Regions from separate parts of the Vibrio bathopelagicus genome, predicted to be linked through region 2. Evidence: predicted binding sites of a transcription regulator. Region 2 holds the regulator's gene; the other holds the start of a gene.

Region 1 (9,102 bases), 220 kb from region 2:
ATCCGAACTTGTTCTGCTTTATCGGTTTAGGTTCGCGTGGTTTGAGCTCTACTCCTCTTTTAGCAGAAGTCTTAGCATCACAAATTTGTGGCGATCCTCTACCTCTTCCGGTTGATGTGCTCGAAGCCATTCATCCAAGTCGAATGTGGATTAGAAGATTACGCAAAGGCAAAGCGTTAACAGAAGGTTGGGTTTCAACGAAACAAGCCAGTGCGGAATAGTCGATTCTAGGCTAGGTCTAAATATTCAAATAAGTATTAAGCCGTGTTGGTCTTACGAGCTGATTTTTGCAGCGAAAGGCCAACATGACCTAGTACGACCCAAACAAAAAATCCCGAGCATTTCTCAATGCTCGGGCTTTGTTTTTCTAATCTTGTCTACGTCGCTGCTTCTTATTCTAGAGCAGTACGTTACTTTGCAGCGGCTCGTGACTTTACATCAGCTTGCTACTTTGCAGCTATTTGCTTTACTTTCCGCTTTTATAGCTTAGCAATCGCGTCTTTAATTTGAGCGGCAATCTCTTCGTTGCTGATTGAACCCGACTCAAAATCAAAGTTATCGTAGAAGCTAGGCACTGACAACGATGCTTTAACGTTACCACCAAAGTACGGAGCCGAACCTGTCGCTGCGCCAAGTACTGTTTGTGCGCCACCTGGGCCTGGTGATGTCGCTAGGTAAACCGCAGGCTTCTCACCAAACACTGAACGTTCAATACGTGTCGCCCAATCAAATAGGTTTTTATACGCTGCTGGATAGTGACCGTTGTGCTCAGCGAAAGAGATAACAAATGCGTCCGCTTCTGCTAGGTCACGCAAGAATGCTTGAGCGCCTTCCGCTTGGCCAATCTCTTTTTCAGTGTCTTCACTGAACATAGGAACGTTGTAATCGTTGATGTTTAGAACTTTAACTTCAGCACCTTCAATCAAGTTAGCTGCGTAAGTTGCTAGAGTTTTGTTGATAGAGGTAGAGCTGGTGCTTGCGCCGAATGCGATAACTTTCATGATGTGACCTTTTCTGTAATTCCGTTAAGTGGGATTAGAATAACGTAGTCAGAAAATGGAACCATCACAAGAAATGAACGGACTCATTCAAAAAATTCGAACGAGTCTCAAATAATACCAATCACAGTAAGTAAATGTTCAAAAATAGCGCAGGAAAAAGGCTTGAGAGCAAGGCAAAATTTTCGATAAGTAGTTATTCTACAATCAAAAATTCTAACGCTGTTATCGAGACTTTTAACCAGCTAGGTTGACCGGTTATTTACTACGATTGGTATAAATATTCGCTCAGCAAAATGGAAAGAAAGGGACTGAGCGGCTAACGATAAATGGCGAGCAGTTACGCTTGGTTTTGCAGCTCAACCCAAAGATCATTAACGATCGTGCGATCGGCTGGCGTCAATTCAGAACGCGCGTCTTCTAGGCTCTTCTCAATACGCAATTTAACTTCTGCTACGTCTTCAATGCCGTCTTCTTCACATGAAGCTACTGAAAGAGAAATATGACCACGTAAGTAACCACCAGCAAACAGTTCATCATCTGATGCGTTTTCAATGCGAGCATCAATTACTTCAAGTAGTTTTTCTTCAAATTCGATAATCATAATATTCTCTTATTTCACAATAAATTGGCTAGCACATAAAGGTTCTACATCGTAGAAGCTGCGCAATGCTTCAGAGAGCATTTTCACGCGAGGCGGCAAGCCAACTTCAAAGATACCCATGACTTCGCTGTGTACTTTATTCATAAAGGCCAAACGATCTGGCTCAAAATCGCCGTGTAGATTGTCACAGCTGACATTAAAAGGAAAGCCTGCGCTCGTCGCAATGATCCATTCATACGCTTGCGGACGGATTTCGACTTTTTCAAACTCGGCTTGAACCGACTCAGTACGGCCATCTGGCTCATACCAATAGCCAAAGTCTTCCAATAAACGACGTTCAGGGCCAGCAACGCACCAGTGCGCAATTTCGTGCAGCGCAGAAGCGTAAAAGCCACGTGCGAAGACAATTCTGTGGTGTGGGGTATCATCATCGGCAGGCAGGTAAATAGGCTCATCCGCGCCTAGCTCTAATTTAGTATTAAAGCTGCCATAAAAAGTCTGACTAAAAATATCGATAATGTCTGAATATTGGTGCGTCATAAAGCTTGCTTGAAATGAAATAAACAGGCGTATTTTGCTTTGTTTTATCGGCTTGGTAAAGCCCCTATCAGGCGTAATGTTAACGGCGCCAGTGCTCTTCACCATTACAAAGCGATCTCTCTCTACGATAGATAACCTCAAGTTACTCCAATTGATTACTTCAGCTAATCTGAAACCTCGATTCACGGTACAAATATTCATTCGTCAAAGGCTGTTTTTACTACTACACTCGCGCTTCATTTTTATATCCCCAAGGCCTATAACACTCAAATTTATAGACCTAAATTATAGAGCTACAGCAATGCTACTAAGTGTTTTGTATATCATAGGCATCACGGCAGAAGCCATGACCGGCGCTCTCAGTGCTGGCAAACAAAAAATGGATTGGTTTGGTGTAATGCTGGTTGCGAGCGCAACAGCAATCGGCGGCGGTACAGTACGAGATATCCTACTCGGCCATTACCCTTTAGGCTGGGTTGAAAACCCAGAGTACCTTGCGATCACTTGTGTGGCCGGAGTCATCACGACCGGACTTGCTAAATGGGTAATCAAGCTCAAAGGGCTATTCATTCGTTTAGATGCACTAGGGCTTATCGTATTCAGTATCATTGGTACGAAAGTAGCGATGACCATGGGTCTACATCCAATGATCTGTATGGTGTCTGCATTGGTCACTGGCGTGTTTGGTGGCCTGCTGCGCGATCTTATCTGTCGTCAAACGCCACTGGTTTTGCATGAAGAGTTATACGCATCTGTCGCCCTTGTCGCTTCAGGCTTGTACTTAGGCCTTCTTGAGCTCGGTATCAACGATGTGACAGCGACAATCGTGACATTGGTTGTAGGCTACTTACTGCGTATGGCTGCCGTAAGATTCAAATGGCGCTTGCCTTCGTTTCAACTTGATCCGGAAAGCTCTGTGCATTAGATATTCTCAATGACGCAGAATATAAAAAGGGTTGCTTCATTACGAAGCAACCCTTTTTTGTTTCTATCAAATCAGTTTCAATTCTGTTCTGAATAAAACGAAGCAGAACTAGATTTTTGGCGTTTCTGTTGTCACACCAAAGTTTTGACCACGATGGCGTAGCAAGTGATCAAGCAAGACAATCGCCAACATAGCTTCTGCGATAGGCACGGCACGAATACCAACACATGGATCGTGACGACCTTTAGTGATTAACTGTGTTGCTTCACCGTCTTTAGTGATGGTGTCACCAGGTACAGTAATGCTTGATGTTGGCTTAAGTGCAATACTTGCCACAATATCTTGACCAGTAGAAATACCCCCTAAGATACCGCCAGCGTGGTTGCTGCTAAAACCTTCAGGAGTTAATGGATCACGGTGTTCACTACCGCGCTGATTAACTACATCGAAGCCATCACCAATCTCAACACCTTTCACCGCATTGATGCTCATTAGAGCGTGCGCGATATCTGCATCTAGACGATCAAAGATCGGCTCACCAAGGCCTACAGGCACTTTAGTCGCAACTACTTGAATCTTCGCACCGATCGAGTTGCCTTCTTTTAGCAAGTCGCGTATCAGTTGGTCAAATTCCGGTACTTTGTCGGCATCAGGACAGAAAAAAGCGTTGTTTTCGATCTCGTTCCAATCCACTTTATCAATTGAGATATCACCCATTTGAGAAAGGTAAGCTTGGATTTCAACACCAAATTCTTGTTTCAGGTATTTCTTCGCAATCGCACCTGCCGCAACACGCATTGCAGTTTCACGAGCAGAAGAGCGACCGCCACCTCGGTAATCACGCACACCGTACTTTTGATGGTAGGTATAATCAGCATGCCCAGGGCGGAACTTGTCTTTAATTTCGGAATAGTCTTTAGAGCGTTGGTCTGTATTTTCAATCAATAGACCAATAGAAGTACCCGTAGTTTGGCCTTCAAATACACCGGATAAAATCTTTACTTCATCCGCTTCACGGCGAGCCGTTGTATAACGAGAAGTACCTGGGCGACGACGATCCAAATCTCTTTGAAGGTCTGCTTCGGTAATTTCTAATCCTGGTGGGCACCCATCTACGATACATCCTAGTGCGATACCGTGACTTTCTCCGAACGTAGTCACGCGGAAATGTTGTCCGATACTGTTTCCTGCCATTACTTCCTCTAAATCAGCCATCAATCAGAAGGTTTGATTCCTAAACCAACCAGCTAATAGCTTTACTTGTCTATTCTTCGTGAATTCATAGTGGCTTTATTACCAAATGATGTAAACCCCAAAAAACGAACAATTTTAACTTTCTATTACATGAGCCGAATGAAATGAATAACGAAGGAAATGAGTAGCGCATAATGAGTAGTGTTTTTAGTATGCCCGAAAGGCAAAAATCAGCACATTTGCCCTTTCCGGTTTATCGCCTTTAAACAAAGTCAGTCATTTTTCCCTCGTAACAAGGCCAGTTAACAAAGGTTAATGAACTCGGTTTAAATACTCTCTATGTTGTAGCCAAAAATAATAAGGAGAAAAGTGATGATCGAGTGGAGAGTTAAAAAATTTGCGGATCTGTCTGTTCAAGAGCTCTATGATTTCTTGCAACAAAGAGTCGACATTTTTATCGTCGATATGAACACACCATATAGTGACCTAGACGGCAAGGATAATCACCCAGAGACTTATCACGTCATGGGCTATGAGAACGAACGCCTTGTCGCTTATAGCCGAATTATGGCTCAAAAGCTGGGATACCCAGTTGATGTTCTTCCTCTACTGGATTCTGATGCGAATGATGTGTGTATCGGGAGAGTGATCGTAACAAAGGATTATCGAGGCAAACAGATTGGTAACCAACTGATGCAAGTGAGCTTTGATGCAACCCGCAAAGTGTACCCTAACTGTTCAATTTTTATTTCGGCACAAGCACACCTTAAAGACTACTATGGTAAATTCGGCTTCGACGTTGTCACCGATAGTTACTTGGAAGATGGGTGCAGTATGCTAGGTCTTAGATATACCCCACAGCTCATGGCCGTTTAGCAAAAGCCGAAAGACAGAGACATCGAAATACAAAACATGGTATTGATAGATTAAGTCGTTCTGAAATGCAAAAAACCCGACAACTCAGAGAGTTATCGGGTTTCTTTAAATAGTGGTACGCCCTGAAGGATTCGAACCTTCGACCACCTCCTTAGAAGGGAGGTGCTCTATCCAGCTGAGCTAAGGGCGCGCTACAGGAAAGGATTATACGAATTCGAATCAGTAAAGCAACGGCTTTATGTAACATTCTGATCCAAGTGAGTAAAAAAAGGGCAATGAGATTATAAGTGTTGGAAAATAGACCAAAGCAAACGTTTGCTTGATGGTAATCAAAAAGATTTTCTGGAATAATGCGCCCAAAACATCAGCCACTAACTTGAATATCAATACTAAGGAAATTCATGACTGCTCAAAATATTGATGGAAAGCTAATTTCTCAAACCGTTCGCTCTGAAGTTGCGGCACGTGTAAAGGCTCGTACTGAAGCTGGATTACGCGCTCCGGGCCTAGCGGTAGTTTTAGTGGGTGAAGACCCTGCCTCTCAAGTTTACGTTGGAAGTAAGCGTAAAGCGTGTCAAGAAGTAGGCTTCGTTTCAAAGTCTTTTGATTTACCAGCAACCGCGACCGAAAATGATCTGCTAACGCTAGTCGACCAATTAAATGAAGACCCTGAGATTGATGGCATCCTAGTTCAACTGCCTTTACCTGCAGGTATTGATACTACTCACGTTCTTGAGCGTATCACGCCAGAGAAAGACGTTGATGGCTTCCACCCATACAACGTAGGCCGTTTGGCTCAACGTATGCCTAAGCTACGCTCTTGTACGCCTAAAGGCATCATCACATTGCTTGACCGTTACAACATCGACTTACGTGGTAAGCACGCGGTTGTTGTTGGCGCATCAAACATCGTAGGTCGCCCAATGACTCTAGAGCTTCTTCTAGCAGGTTGCACAACGACCACATGTCACCGCTTCACCAAAGACCTTGAAGGTCATGTACGTCAAGCAGATGTTGTTGTGGTAGCAGTTGGTAAGCCTAACTTCATTCCTGGCGCTTGGATTAAGAAAGGCGCTGTTGTGGTCGATGTAGGTATCAACCGTTTGGAATCTGGCAAACTCGTTGGCGACGTTGAATACGATGTCGCAAAAGAGAGCGCAAGCTTCATCACACCAGTTCCAGGTGGTGTTGGTCCAATGACAGTGGCAAGCCTAATTGAGAACACAATGATTGCTTGTGAGCAGTTTCACTCGAAATAGCCCGCAAACGACAGTCTCGGTAGCAATACCTCTGGCATGAATTGACTGTTACTAAAATAGAATTAGAAAGCCGCAGCGTGAAAACGTTGCGGCTTTTTTGATACTGAGCAATTCGTTTTTGATACAAAACTAATCGCTTTTGATAGAGAGCACTCGCTACTTATCTGAAGTATCAATTCTTTCAGTTTGATCCGAAGGCGGCAATAAACTAATGATCGCACACTCAGTTGAGATGAGTTTTTCCAAATCAGAACCTTGCGTCACTAAACGGAAATCACCGCCAGTAATTACCCCAAGAGGAATGGCTTTAGGGTACAGAGCGTTAAACTCATTAAGGTCAAACGCTTCGGTCAAACCCGTGCTCTTAATTTGGCTGCCTTGAGCCATCAAGGAGTTAAGCTTGGAGTAGGTAATTCCTTCCGAAAACAAACTTCTGTTGCCATCTCGGCTCACTGAATGCCTTTCATGTTTAGCTTCTGTCGATTCAAGCTCGAACACCTTGTTTTCACCAAACTCATCTTGATAATGCATGCTGACTAATGGATTGGTTTGACGATAAGGCGAGACGATCATCGCACGCCCTATCCCGTCCAATTCCAAATTATTTTCCGCGTGGCTTGAGGCTGGGTTACCAAAATAGACATTCAGGTTATCCATACGCGCCAAACGAATGCTTTCCCAGTTGGTATCGGCTAGCACACTGTTGATGTTGTGTGTCGCCAGCACCTTGGCAAACTGTCTAGCAAAATGAGTCGCGCCGAAGAAGATAACCCCTTGCGCTTTCTCTTGCGTCACACCCAACCTTCTTGCCCACCAACTTGCGGTAAGGCTCTGAATCACAACCGTACCGATGATGACCAAGAACACCATTGGCACCAGTAGATCAGCCCCTTCAATCAATTGCTTCTCTTGAAGCTTGATAGCAAACAGGGAAGAAACTGCGGCAGCGACGATCCCGCGAGGTGCCATCCAACTCAAAAACCATTTATCCGCTGAGGTAAGATCCGTGCCGATCCCGCTGATCCACACACTCAGAGGACGAGCCACCAGCATGACGACCGCTAATAAGCCAATTCCGCCCCAACCTATCGAGAGGAAAGTCCCTGAATCGAGTCGACTCGCCAGTAAGATAAACAAGGCGGAAATGAGTAACACAGTTAAGGTCTCTTTGAACTCAATAATATCTTCAAGATCCAAGCCTTTCACGTTGGCGAGCCAGATCCCCATGATGGTCACTGTTAATAAACCGGATTCTTCACTCAGGTCATTGGAAAAAGAGAACGCCGCCAGCATTAACGTGAGAACAGCCACGTTACGCAAATAGTGCGGAACCCAATGCCCTTTCAGCATTTTGGCAATCAAATAGCCACCGATGATCCCTAAGCCTAAACCAATGGCTAAAGTCAGACCCAAGGCCGACAAAACATGGCTTGTAGGATCGGCTGAAGAGACAATGTATTCGTAAACGAGAACAGCAAACAGAGCGCCAATCGGGTCAATCACTATCCCCTCCCAGCGTAAGATGCTGCCTAACGAAGATTTGGGCTGAATGCTGCGCAGCATGGGAACAATAACGGTTGGTCCCGTCACCACCACCAAGGCAGCAAACAGCGCGGCTAATGGCCAACTGAAATCCACAAAGTAATAAGCACCAACGACAATGCACGCCCATGTAATCAACATGCCGAAACTCACGAGGTGCGTCACCATGCGACCATGACCTCTGATTTCCTTGAAATTCAAGGTCAAGGCACCTTCAAACAGAATGATGGCGACACCTAATGAAATCAGCGGGAATAACACATCACCAAAAATGGCATCGGGATTGAGGATGTTGAGACCGGGACCTAGAAGCAGGCCGACAATAAGAAGAGGAAGAATAGCAGGAAGACGTAAGCGCCAACCTAACAATTGACACGTTAAAGACAGCAGCCCAATTAACGCCAAGGATGAAGTAATCGACAAATCCATTTGTGCCCCTAAAAGGTTTGCACCACACCCTGTGGTACAAACTTATTAACTGAATAAGAAAAACTACGTCATTACACTATAGGATCTCTTTATCACACTAACCGAATATTATTGTGATTAATCAGTCACTTTACTAATGGGCAGCACAGTATTAAAGATCTAACTGGGTACTTAGAACCCAGCTAGAAAACACTTATCAATTAACGAGGAGGGGCTTAAAGAGAAAGCACCACGCCAGCAATCGCTGCGCTCATTAAGTTGGCAAGTACACCCGCACAAATCGCTTTAAAGCCGTATTGTGAGATGAAAGAACGACGCTCTGGAACTAAGCTACCCAGACCACCAATCAGAATGGCCATTGTAGAGATGTTGGCAAAACCACATAGTGCAAAAGTAACGATCGCTTTTGAGTGCTCACTCAGTGCGTCTTTTACGTCCATTAACTGGATAAAAGCCACAAACTCGTTCACAACGATCTTGTTACCGATCAGCGAGCCTGCAACAACAGCCTCAGACCATGGCACACCGATCAGCCATGCAACGGGTGCGAACACATAACCTAGGATAAGTTCGAAGCTTAGGTTTACGCCAAACCAACCACCAACAATACCTAACAAGCCATTCAGCATGGCAATCACACTGATAAAGGCCAGAAGTGTCGCACCCACAGCAACGGCAATACGCAGTCCAGACATAGCCCCATCTGCCATTGCCTCGACTACGTTTGTTGCTCGT
Region 2 (9,102 bases):
AAGAAGACGTTGAAACCGCAGCACTTCGAGCTAAAAAGCGTTGTCCTATCTGTGAAACGGCAATGGATGCTTATCTGATTGATGATAAGCGTAAGATGCACGTATGTGGTAACAACCCTAACTGTGAAGGTTATGTGGTTGAACACGGCGAGTTTAAAGTGAAGGGCTATGATGGTCCACTTGTTGAATGTGACAAGTGTGGTTCTGACATGGTTCTTAAGAACGGCCGTTTTGGTAAATACATGGATTGTACGAGTGAAGATTGTAAAAACACTCGTAAGATTCTGAAAAACGGCGAAGTTGCGCCACCTAAAGAAGATCCTGTGCATTTCCCTGAGCTTCCATGTGAAAACTCAGACGCGTACTTTGTTCTTCGTGATGGTGCTTCTGGCTTGTTTATGGCGGCGAGTAACTTCCCTAAATCACGTGAAACACGTGCACCATTGGTGGAAGAGCTTGTTCGTTTTAAAGACCGTATTTCTCCTAAATTCCAATACCTAGCATCAGCGCCTGCTGCTGATCCAGATGGTAAGCCAGCAGTAGTTCGTTTTAGTCGTAAGACAAAAGAAAACTATGTTCGAACTGAAGTAGACGGAAAACCTTCTGGTTGGACTGCTTTATATATCGATGGCAAATGGGAAGTAACGGATAAACGTAAAAAGCCCAAAGAAAAGTAATTGAACGTTATTGACTAAAAAAGCAGCCGTTAGGCTGCTTTTTTTGATCCAAATATGACTAACTATGCAACCGATTGAGCTTTCATCTCATTTGTGGAAATTTATTAAATTCACAGCGTAAAATAAATAAATGAATTAATAATATCTTCTTATGCAACCGTAACGAGAATGTAACTTAATTAAAATATTGTAAGTCACAGAACAGTGTTTAGTTGTATACCTGATGTGTGTCGGGTGTTAATGTAATGTTTCGCTCAGGCGGTGTAATGTGAGCTGCTTTAAGTCTTAGGAAAGCAATCAGCTTACGTAACACAGAATGGCGTATTAAAAATTGAAATCGGCAGGAAAGTCGATAACGTATATAAAACCAAGTGCAAAGAATAGTGCACATGTAACAACGTTTGGCTTAGGATACTGTCACTGTATGTGAATGGATATTCGTTAAGTACCGAAACAAGTGTTAGTGCTCATCCCCCAGAGGAAGATACCTCTACGAGTACTGACATCGACAAGCTATAAATATATGGAGAATAAAATGGCTGGTGTATTGGGAATGATTCTTGCTGGTGGTGAAGGCTCTCGCTTAAGACCTTTAACTGAATCTCGCAGCAAACCCTCGGTTCCTTTCGGTGGTAGTTACCGCTTAATTGATTTCGCTTTGAATAACTTCGTTAATGCTGATCTGATGAAGATCTATGTGTTAACACAATTCAAGTCACAATCACTGTTCCATCATATGAAAAAAGGATGGAATATCAGTGGTATAACAGATCGCTTCATTGACCCTATTCCTGCGCAAATGCGTAAAGGAAAGCGTTGGTACGAAGGCACAGCAGATGCTATCTACCAAAACATGGGCTTTATGGAGTTAGAAGAACCTGATCAAGTATGTATTTTCGGTTCTGACCATATCTATAAAATGGACATCAAACAGATGCTTGATTTCCATAAAGAAAAGAAAGCAGCGCTAACTGTTTCTGCACTGCGCATGCCTCTTGCTGAAGCATCAGAATTCGGTGTTATCGAGGTTGATGCTGAAGGCCGTATGATTGGCTTTGAAGAAAAACCTGAAAATCCGAAGCCGATTCCAGGCGACCCTGAATCTGCGCTCGTTTCAATGGGCAACTACGTGTTCGAAGCAAAAGAGCTTTTTGCCGAACTAACAGAAGACGCAGATAAGCCAGATTCTACTCATGATTTTGGTAAAGATATTATTCCAAACATGTTCCCACGTGGTGATGTGTTTGTTTATGACTTCAGCACTAACCGCATCACCGGTGAAAAAGAAGAAGTTTACTGGCGCGATGTAGGTACGATTGACGCGTACTGGCAAGCACATATGGACCTTCTTAAGAAAGATGCGCCATTCTCACTATACAACCGCAAATGGCCTCTACACACTTATTACCCGCCACTACCACCAGCTACCTTTACTGACTCGGCAAATGGTCGAATTCAGATTATTGATAGTCTTGTGTGTAGCGGTAGTTATGTTCGTGGTTCGCGCATTGAAAAGAGTGTATTGGGTTTCCGTAGCAATATCGCATCAGCGTGTGATATTAGCGAGAGCATCTTACTTGGTGATGTGAAGGTTGGCGAAGGTTGTATACTACGTCGCGTTATCATTGATAAAGATGCAGACATTGCACCAGGCACTCAAATTGGTGTAAACCTGACAGAAGATAAAAAGCATTACCACGTATCTGACGATGGTGTAGTCGTGATTTCTAAAGGAGCACGAGTTGGTTACTAAGACTCTCTCGGTACTTTTTGTAGCGTCTGAAGTTGAAGGCTTAATTAAAAGTGGTGGCTTGGCTGATGTAGCCAAGGCACTGCCTAAAGCGTTACAAACGCTCGAACAAGACGTTCGAGTGACCATCCCCGCTTATCGAAACATCCCAAACATTGATTCAGCAGAAGTCATCTTGGCTACCGAGCTGGATCATTGGCCTCACACCGCTTATCAAGTTAAGAAATTGAGCGTCGAAGGTGTTCAAGTTTTTGGTATTGAATACGCCAAGTATTTCGATCGCCCTGAAATGTACGCTGAAAATAATCATGCTTATGCCGATAACGGAGAGCGTTTCTCGTTCTTTAGTGCTGCGTGTTTGGATATGCTTCCTAAACTTGGTTTTCAGCCCGATGTCGTCCATGCCAATGATTGGCACACGGGTTTTGTTCCTTTCTTGCTTAAGTCTCGTTATCAACAGCACGACTTTTTTAAAAACACACGCAGCGTCATTTCGATTCACAATGCCGTTTTTAAAGGCGTGTTTTCTTACGAAGAGTTGCAATCCCTGCCTGAAATGCATAGTCATAATGTCCCGGAAGCTGCGGTAAGTGATACTCACGTGACCATGCTGAAAGCGGGTGTGTTGTGTGCAGATAAAGTGAATGCAGTCAGTCCAACTTATGCACAAGAGCTGAAGACGGAATTAGGCAGCCATGGTATGGCGGCTGAATTCCAACACAGATCTGACGACCTGTTCGGTATTTTGAATGGCTGTGATTATGGTGCCTGGAACCCGGAAACGGATGCTTTCCTGCCTCGTAAATACAAAGCGACCAAGCACAGTATGGTTCGTGGAAAATCGGCTTGTAAGCAAAAGCTGCAACAAGATGTCGGTCTACCCGTTATCGATTGTGCTGTGTACGGCATGGTTTGCCGACTGACCAATCAAAAAGGCGTTCATTACTTATTGCCAATCATCGAGCAATTCTTGAAGAACGACTTGCAGATTGTGATTGTGGGTACAGGTGACCCAGTATTGGCGAGTCAGCTAAAAGAGTTATCGGCACTTCATTCAGACAAGTTCTCGTTTGTTGAAGCGTATAACAACGAATTAGCGCATTTGGTCGAGGCCGGTTCAGATTTCTTCTTGATGCCTTCTGAGTTTGAGCCTTGTGGCTTAAACCAAATCTATAGCATGGCTTACGGCACGTTACCGATTGTTCGTTCTGTAGGTGGTTTAAAAGACAGTGTGAATGATTACGACCAGGATCCTGAGTTCGCGACTGGGTTTGCTTTTGATGAACCGACACCACAAGCGCTACTGGCTGTGTTACACCGTTCTTTGCTGCTTTACGCACAAAACCCATCTGAAATTAAGCGTGTTCAGCTTTATGCCATGCAGCAAGATTTTAGTTGGGAAGATGCGGCAAAAGAGTATCTTGCAATGTACCATTCAGCATTTTAACTCGCTGAAATAGCATCTAAATTAAGCTGACAGTTAGTAATGGTTTGTAATGAAAGAAGGCGCTCTGAGACTAGAGTGCCTTTTTGTTTTCTGGTCAGAACACATCACGTTTACGAAGACAAAACTTGCAAACTCATTTTAGTCAGGTAAAAAAGGTGAGGCAGGTATTCACATGACTAATGTTAGGTTTGACACTATTATCACTTAAAGTTCTTAATAGCGTGATATCCTTAGCCATCGCCTCGTGATGAGGCATAGCTCCATTATTATAATTAAAGCGATAGGTATGTCTGAGAGTTTATTATTTCATAAAACATTTACTCACCCTACGAGCGATGAATGGGTTGTGTTTGTGCATGGCGCGGGAGGCAGCTCCTCAATCTGGTTCAAGCAGATCAAAGCGTATAAACAACATTTCAACTTGCTTCTCATTGATCTGAGAGGGCACGGTAAGTCAGACAATATTTTAAAAGAGCTGATAGCGAACCGCTATACGTTCAAATCGGTCACACTCGATATCCTCAAAGTACTTGACCATCTAAAAATCCGCTCCGCGCATTTTGTTGGTATGTCTCTCGGGACGATTATTGTTCGCAACGTAGCAGAATTAGCCGCGGGACGTGTGCGTTCAATGGTACTTGGTGGGGCGGTGACTAAGCTCAATACTCGTTCTCAAGTATTAATAAAGTTGGGTAATTTAAGCAAGCACATCATTCCATACATGTGGTTATATAGTCTCTTTGCTTATGTTGTCATGCCGCAGAAGAGCCAAAAAGAATCTCGCCATCTATTTATCCGCGAAGCCAAAAAGCTGTGTCAAAAAGAGTTTAAACGCTGGTTTATCCTAACTGCTGATGTGAACCCTCTTATGAAGTACTTCAAAGATAGAGAGTTGCCGATCCCAACCCTTTATTTAATGGGAGAACGTGACTACATGTTCATCAAGCCCGTAAAGGAGATGGTTGAAGCACACGAGTCGAGTGAGTTAGTGGAAATAGCGAATTGCGGACATGTGTGTAATGTTGAAAACCCTGAAGAGTTTAATCAACGTTCTATCGCGTTTATTCAAAAACAAATCCAGTGATTCTCTTGGTTCGCTATCAGAACAGATGAATAGATTGAATTAAATAAAAACGGGAAGCTAATATTAGCTTCCCGTTTTTGTTTTAAGGGAGGGGTATCGTTCGTTATGTTCTTACTCTGGTGATGCAGCGCCACATTGCCAACAAGAACCGAATTGCGCTTCGTTGACTTCATGGCATTCACCACAACGCCACTCTTCATAGATGATCGAATCTTGCTGTTTTTGGTACTCATTGACGATCGTGCGGGCTTTACTGGCCAATTCTGGCTCATATAACCATACGTAAGGGTCAGTTTCCTCGGTGAATGGGATTTCCCCTTTCAAACCGAACAAACCCTCACCACGGACTTCACACGCAATATTCTCACTTTCTAACAATCCACAGATGATATGGGCTTCTGTAGGATTCGATGCACTGAAAATTTTCATTGAATAGAACCTTATTCGGCTTTAGGTGTTAGTCAGCCATATACGTTATTCAGCAACAGGTGCTGAACGAAACTTACTCATCAACCATTTAGCAATAATTGGGAATACCCCCAACAAAGCAAACGACAATAATACTGAAGGAGATACGATACCTGAAAGTGAATCAATTTCTGCGAGTTGAGTACCAGCATTCAAGAAAACCGCGGTACCTGGCAGCATGCCTATTTGGCTCGTGATGTAGTAACGAGTCACCGACATTGGGGCTAACCCCATTAACAGGTTGATAAGGAAAAATGGGAAGACAGGAATTAGACGTAGAGAAAATAAGTAAAATGCCCCGTCTTTTTCAACGCCTTTGTTAATCGTTGCTAACTTGTCGCCAAACTTGGTTTGGATCCAGTCACGTAACAGGTAACGGCTACTTAAGAAGGCGAGGGTTGCACCAATAGCACTCGCGAAAGACACTAGCAGTAAACTGTTCCAGAAACCAAATAGAGCAGCGCCTAAGAGTGTAACAACCGCAGCGCCGGGAATTGAGAAAGCCGTGATCATGACATAGGCGGCGAAGTAAATCGCAGCAGCAGCAATAAAATTGCTCTCGATGTAGTCATTCAAAACAGCTTGTTGAGCTTTCGCATTCTCAAGTGTTAGGTATTGGCCGAAATTGACGCCTAATAGGACGATGGTTACGACCAACACGATACCCAATATCATTTTCTTACTCATTGATACTTCCTCTAATTTTCAATGTATACCATTAGTATAGATAGACAGGCAAAGCATAGATTAACTTTCAACAGATATAAAAAAAGCCGCAAGAATGCGGCTTAGTTATGTAGATAGTTTGAACTGACAATATTAATTGACGCGACTGATAAGCTCTTCACGACGTTGCTGCGGTATAACAGACCAATGAGTACCATTGATCGCACCTTCTAGCGCCCAAAGCAGCTCAATGCTGACAGAGGATGCATGCGATTCCTTGATGGCGTTAAATGCGTTTACAGAGCCAGATTCATATAAACATTCTACGGAATCGATCCCCGCCTTTTTCAACATACGCTCGGTAGCCAATCGAAGGTTAGGGAGGTCCTTTAGTCGAGTTGGCTTAGCAGAAGACTGCTCCGCTTTCTCATCTTTAGCAAAACCCAGAGACGTCGTAGCAAGCTGCAAGATCTTTTCTTGGTCTTGCCACAAGCCTTCCGGCAATGCGAAATACTTAGTGACGACAGGGAAACCACGTTTTTTGTAGACGTATGGTTGAAACCCTTGTTGCTCGAATTGCTTTGTTGTGTCTTTGTCCGCTCTTATGTGCAGCTGGTCATTTACAACCAGAGCAAACATAGTGTCATCAGCAAAAAGCCCGAATCCACCAAACATTGAGCGTGATTTTATTTTTCCTAGGGGCTCAAATAATTTCATTGAGTCCTTTAGTATCGGTTTATCCATGTTATTTATCTCGGTGTATTTGAACTACGCCACCAAATAAGCAGGTCCGAGAGATTAGCAAAATGTTGCAATTAAATTGTCAACAAGCCGTAAATTACTAAATTGTTAGTAACTACTGCATTTTGCCATCGGTAACCCCGCTACCATACCAACGAGTGGTTTAGGCCGGAAGCTTTGCGTCTCACTCTTTCGAGTGGTTTGCCCTGTGCGTGACTGACTGAATAGAATAAAGTTTTTGTTGAATGAGGCTCACACCTGATATTTCAAAATGTGATATTGCTTCAATTAATGATCTTGGTGTTATGCAACTAGGTTTATTTTAGTTGCTTATAAAAAAAGCGCACCCAAAGGTGCGCTTAATGAAATTAAACTCGATTTATCAATCAATTTAACGTTTTAACTGTGCTTCGCTCAACAATTTCAGGGTGCATTTCGAAGACACGTTTTTCATGATCTTTATCTTTAATGCGTTCCAACAAAATTTCGAATGCATTTTTACCAACACGACGCTTAGGTTGGTGAACCGTCGTCAATGGTGGAGAGAAGTATTCTGCAAGTTCAATGTTGTCGTAACCGATAACCGAAATATCTTCAGGAATGCGAATGCCTTGCTGTTGTAGACGACTCATTAGGCCAAGCGCCATTGTGTCGTTAAAACAGAATACAGCAGTAGGACGATCTTCCATCTGAGCAATTTTATCAGCTGCAAGTACAGCGGTATCACACTCAAAGTTACCTTCAATGATGAGCTTTTCGTCGGTTGCGACCTTCGCTTCATTGAGTGCGCGTTTGTAACCCGCGATGCGTTCTACACATGCTGCTTTGTCTAAGTGGCCACTTAAACAAGCAATCTTTGTGTGACCACGTTCTAGCAGGTACTTGGTTGCTAGATAGCCGCCTTCTTCAGAGTTATCGATGATCTTATCAGCCTGAGAGGTTTCAGGACCCCAATCCATGACAACTTTTGGGATATCAGCATGGCGATCTAACATGCCACGAAGTTCTTCTGTTAAGTCAGAACACATAACCAAGATGCCATCTACACGCTTTTCTGCAAGCATTCGAATGTAGTCACGTTGCTTCTCATAGATACCACCCGTGTTACACAGAATCAAAGTGTAACCTTGACGGTAGCAGTAGCTTTCAACACCATCGATCACTTCAGAGAAGAAGAGGTTTGTTGATTGAGTCACAAGCATGCCGATAGTACGTGTTGAATTGCATTTCAAGCTACGAGCAACAGCACTTGGCGCGTAGTTTAATTCGTCTACGGCTTTGTTTACTTTCTCTTGAGTCGCTTCTGCAACAAAACGCGTTTTGTTGATTACGTGAGAAACGGTGGTAGTTGATACGCCTGCTAAGCGAGCGACATCTTTTATAGTGGCCATGGTTTTATCCTATTAGAAGCTACTTTCCCAAAGTACGGAATAAAGTAGCCGTTAAGCTACCTAACTAAGAGCTTAAATTTGTAGGGCTCTTTGGGGTATTAAAGTGCTAAAAAACAAAAAACCGCTATTGAGCGGCTTGTCTTAACACCGAAATGCTCTGAACTTAAATAAGCATAGCATTTCGTGAATGTTTCATATTTTATCGTTTGCGGTCACAATTTTAGACTGACTAGAAATTACTCGCAATAAAATTCACCCAGATTTCTGGGTGAATTGTCACATTCTATTGAATTTGTTTACTTAATCATCAGCGAATCTTATTCACCCGCTAAATACTGAGTGTCCAGATTGCAGAAGGCAACGAGAAGAGATGCAACCGATGCATAGAAACCGAATGAATCGATTTCACGACATTTAACGTTGAACTTTGGTACCCAAGTAAGAAGTTGTTGTTCAATAAATTGCTGTTGAACAGCGAACGATTTCTCTAATTCTTCTTCAAGTTCAGTTTCGTTTGAACGGATGATGAGATTACCCAAGAAATCGAGTTCGATAGCAATGTGGTCTGCTGGCTCTTTTAGATCTTTGTTAACCACCAAGTTGTGCTTAGCCATGATGTCTTCCATGTCTTTAGCTGGCTTGTCGTTTAACAGGCCCGTTTCGCCGATGTACATTGAAGCGTAAGGTAGAGCACCATGTTTATCTGTCTTTAAGAATAGATCGCAGAAGTCAGCAGACAGTTCTAGTTGGGCATCATCACGTGTTTGTAGACGGTTCAATGCGTCTACCAGTTTATCAATCGCAGGCTTAAGTGTTTCGTTTTCGCCTAAACCAGTCAGAAAAGAACGAATCTCAACAGAGTGGTAGTGATCGAGTTC

What was found. The regulator PurR, encoded in region 2, represses purine synthesis genes. The targets are predictions, from matches to a motif close to TNANGNAAACGTTTNCNTNA.
Region 1: a site for PurR is predicted at 5,441-5,460, ahead of folD (bifunctional methylenetetrahydrofolate dehydrogenase/methenyltetrahydrofolate cyclohydrolase FolD). Genes of this name have one in related genera too.

What each region holds. Positions count from the first base shown of each region.
Region 1 covers NZ_CP062500.1:2,633,138-2,642,239, forward strand. The annotation lists gene mnmC (bifunctional tRNA (5-methylaminomethyl-2-thiouridine)(34)-methyltransferase MnmD/FAD-dependent 5-carboxymethylaminomethyl-2-thiouridine(34) oxidoreductase MnmC) at 1-221, shown strand, start outside; gene IHV80_RS11545 (NADPH-dependent FMN reductase) at 480-1,001, opposite strand; gene IHV80_RS11550 (YfcL family protein) at 1,339-1,602, opposite strand; gene IHV80_RS11555 (elongation factor P hydroxylase) at 1,612-2,142, opposite strand; gene IHV80_RS11560 (trimeric intracellular cation channel family protein) at 2,444-3,067, shown strand; gene aroC (chorismate synthase) at 3,176-4,261, opposite strand; gene IHV80_RS11570 (GNAT family N-acetyltransferase) at 4,634-5,137, shown strand; tRNA gene IHV80_RS11575 (tRNA-Arg) at 5,251-5,327, opposite strand; gene folD (bifunctional methylenetetrahydrofolate dehydrogenase/methenyltetrahydrofolate cyclohydrolase FolD) at 5,539-6,396, shown strand; gene IHV80_RS11585 (cation:proton antiporter) at 6,553-8,367, opposite strand; gene IHV80_RS11590 (NupC/NupG family nucleoside CNT transporter) at 8,583-9,102, opposite strand, start outside.
Region 2 covers NZ_CP062500.1:2,410,505-2,419,606, reverse strand. The annotation lists gene topA (type I DNA topoisomerase) at 1-677, shown strand, start outside; gene glgC (glucose-1-phosphate adenylyltransferase) at 1,213-2,430, shown strand; gene glgA (glycogen synthase GlgA) at 2,420-3,874, shown strand; gene IHV80_RS10625 (alpha/beta fold hydrolase) at 4,161-4,958, shown strand; gene IHV80_RS10620 (putative signal transducing protein) at 5,070-5,387, opposite strand; gene IHV80_RS10615 (TVP38/TMEM64 family protein) at 5,433-6,113, opposite strand; gene IHV80_RS10610 (TfoX/Sxy family DNA transformation protein) at 6,246-6,836, opposite strand; cyclic di-GMP riboswitch class I at 6,964-7,049, opposite strand; gene purR (HTH-type transcriptional repressor PurR) at 7,220-8,224, opposite strand; gene torD (molecular chaperone TorD) at 8,542-9,102, opposite strand, start outside.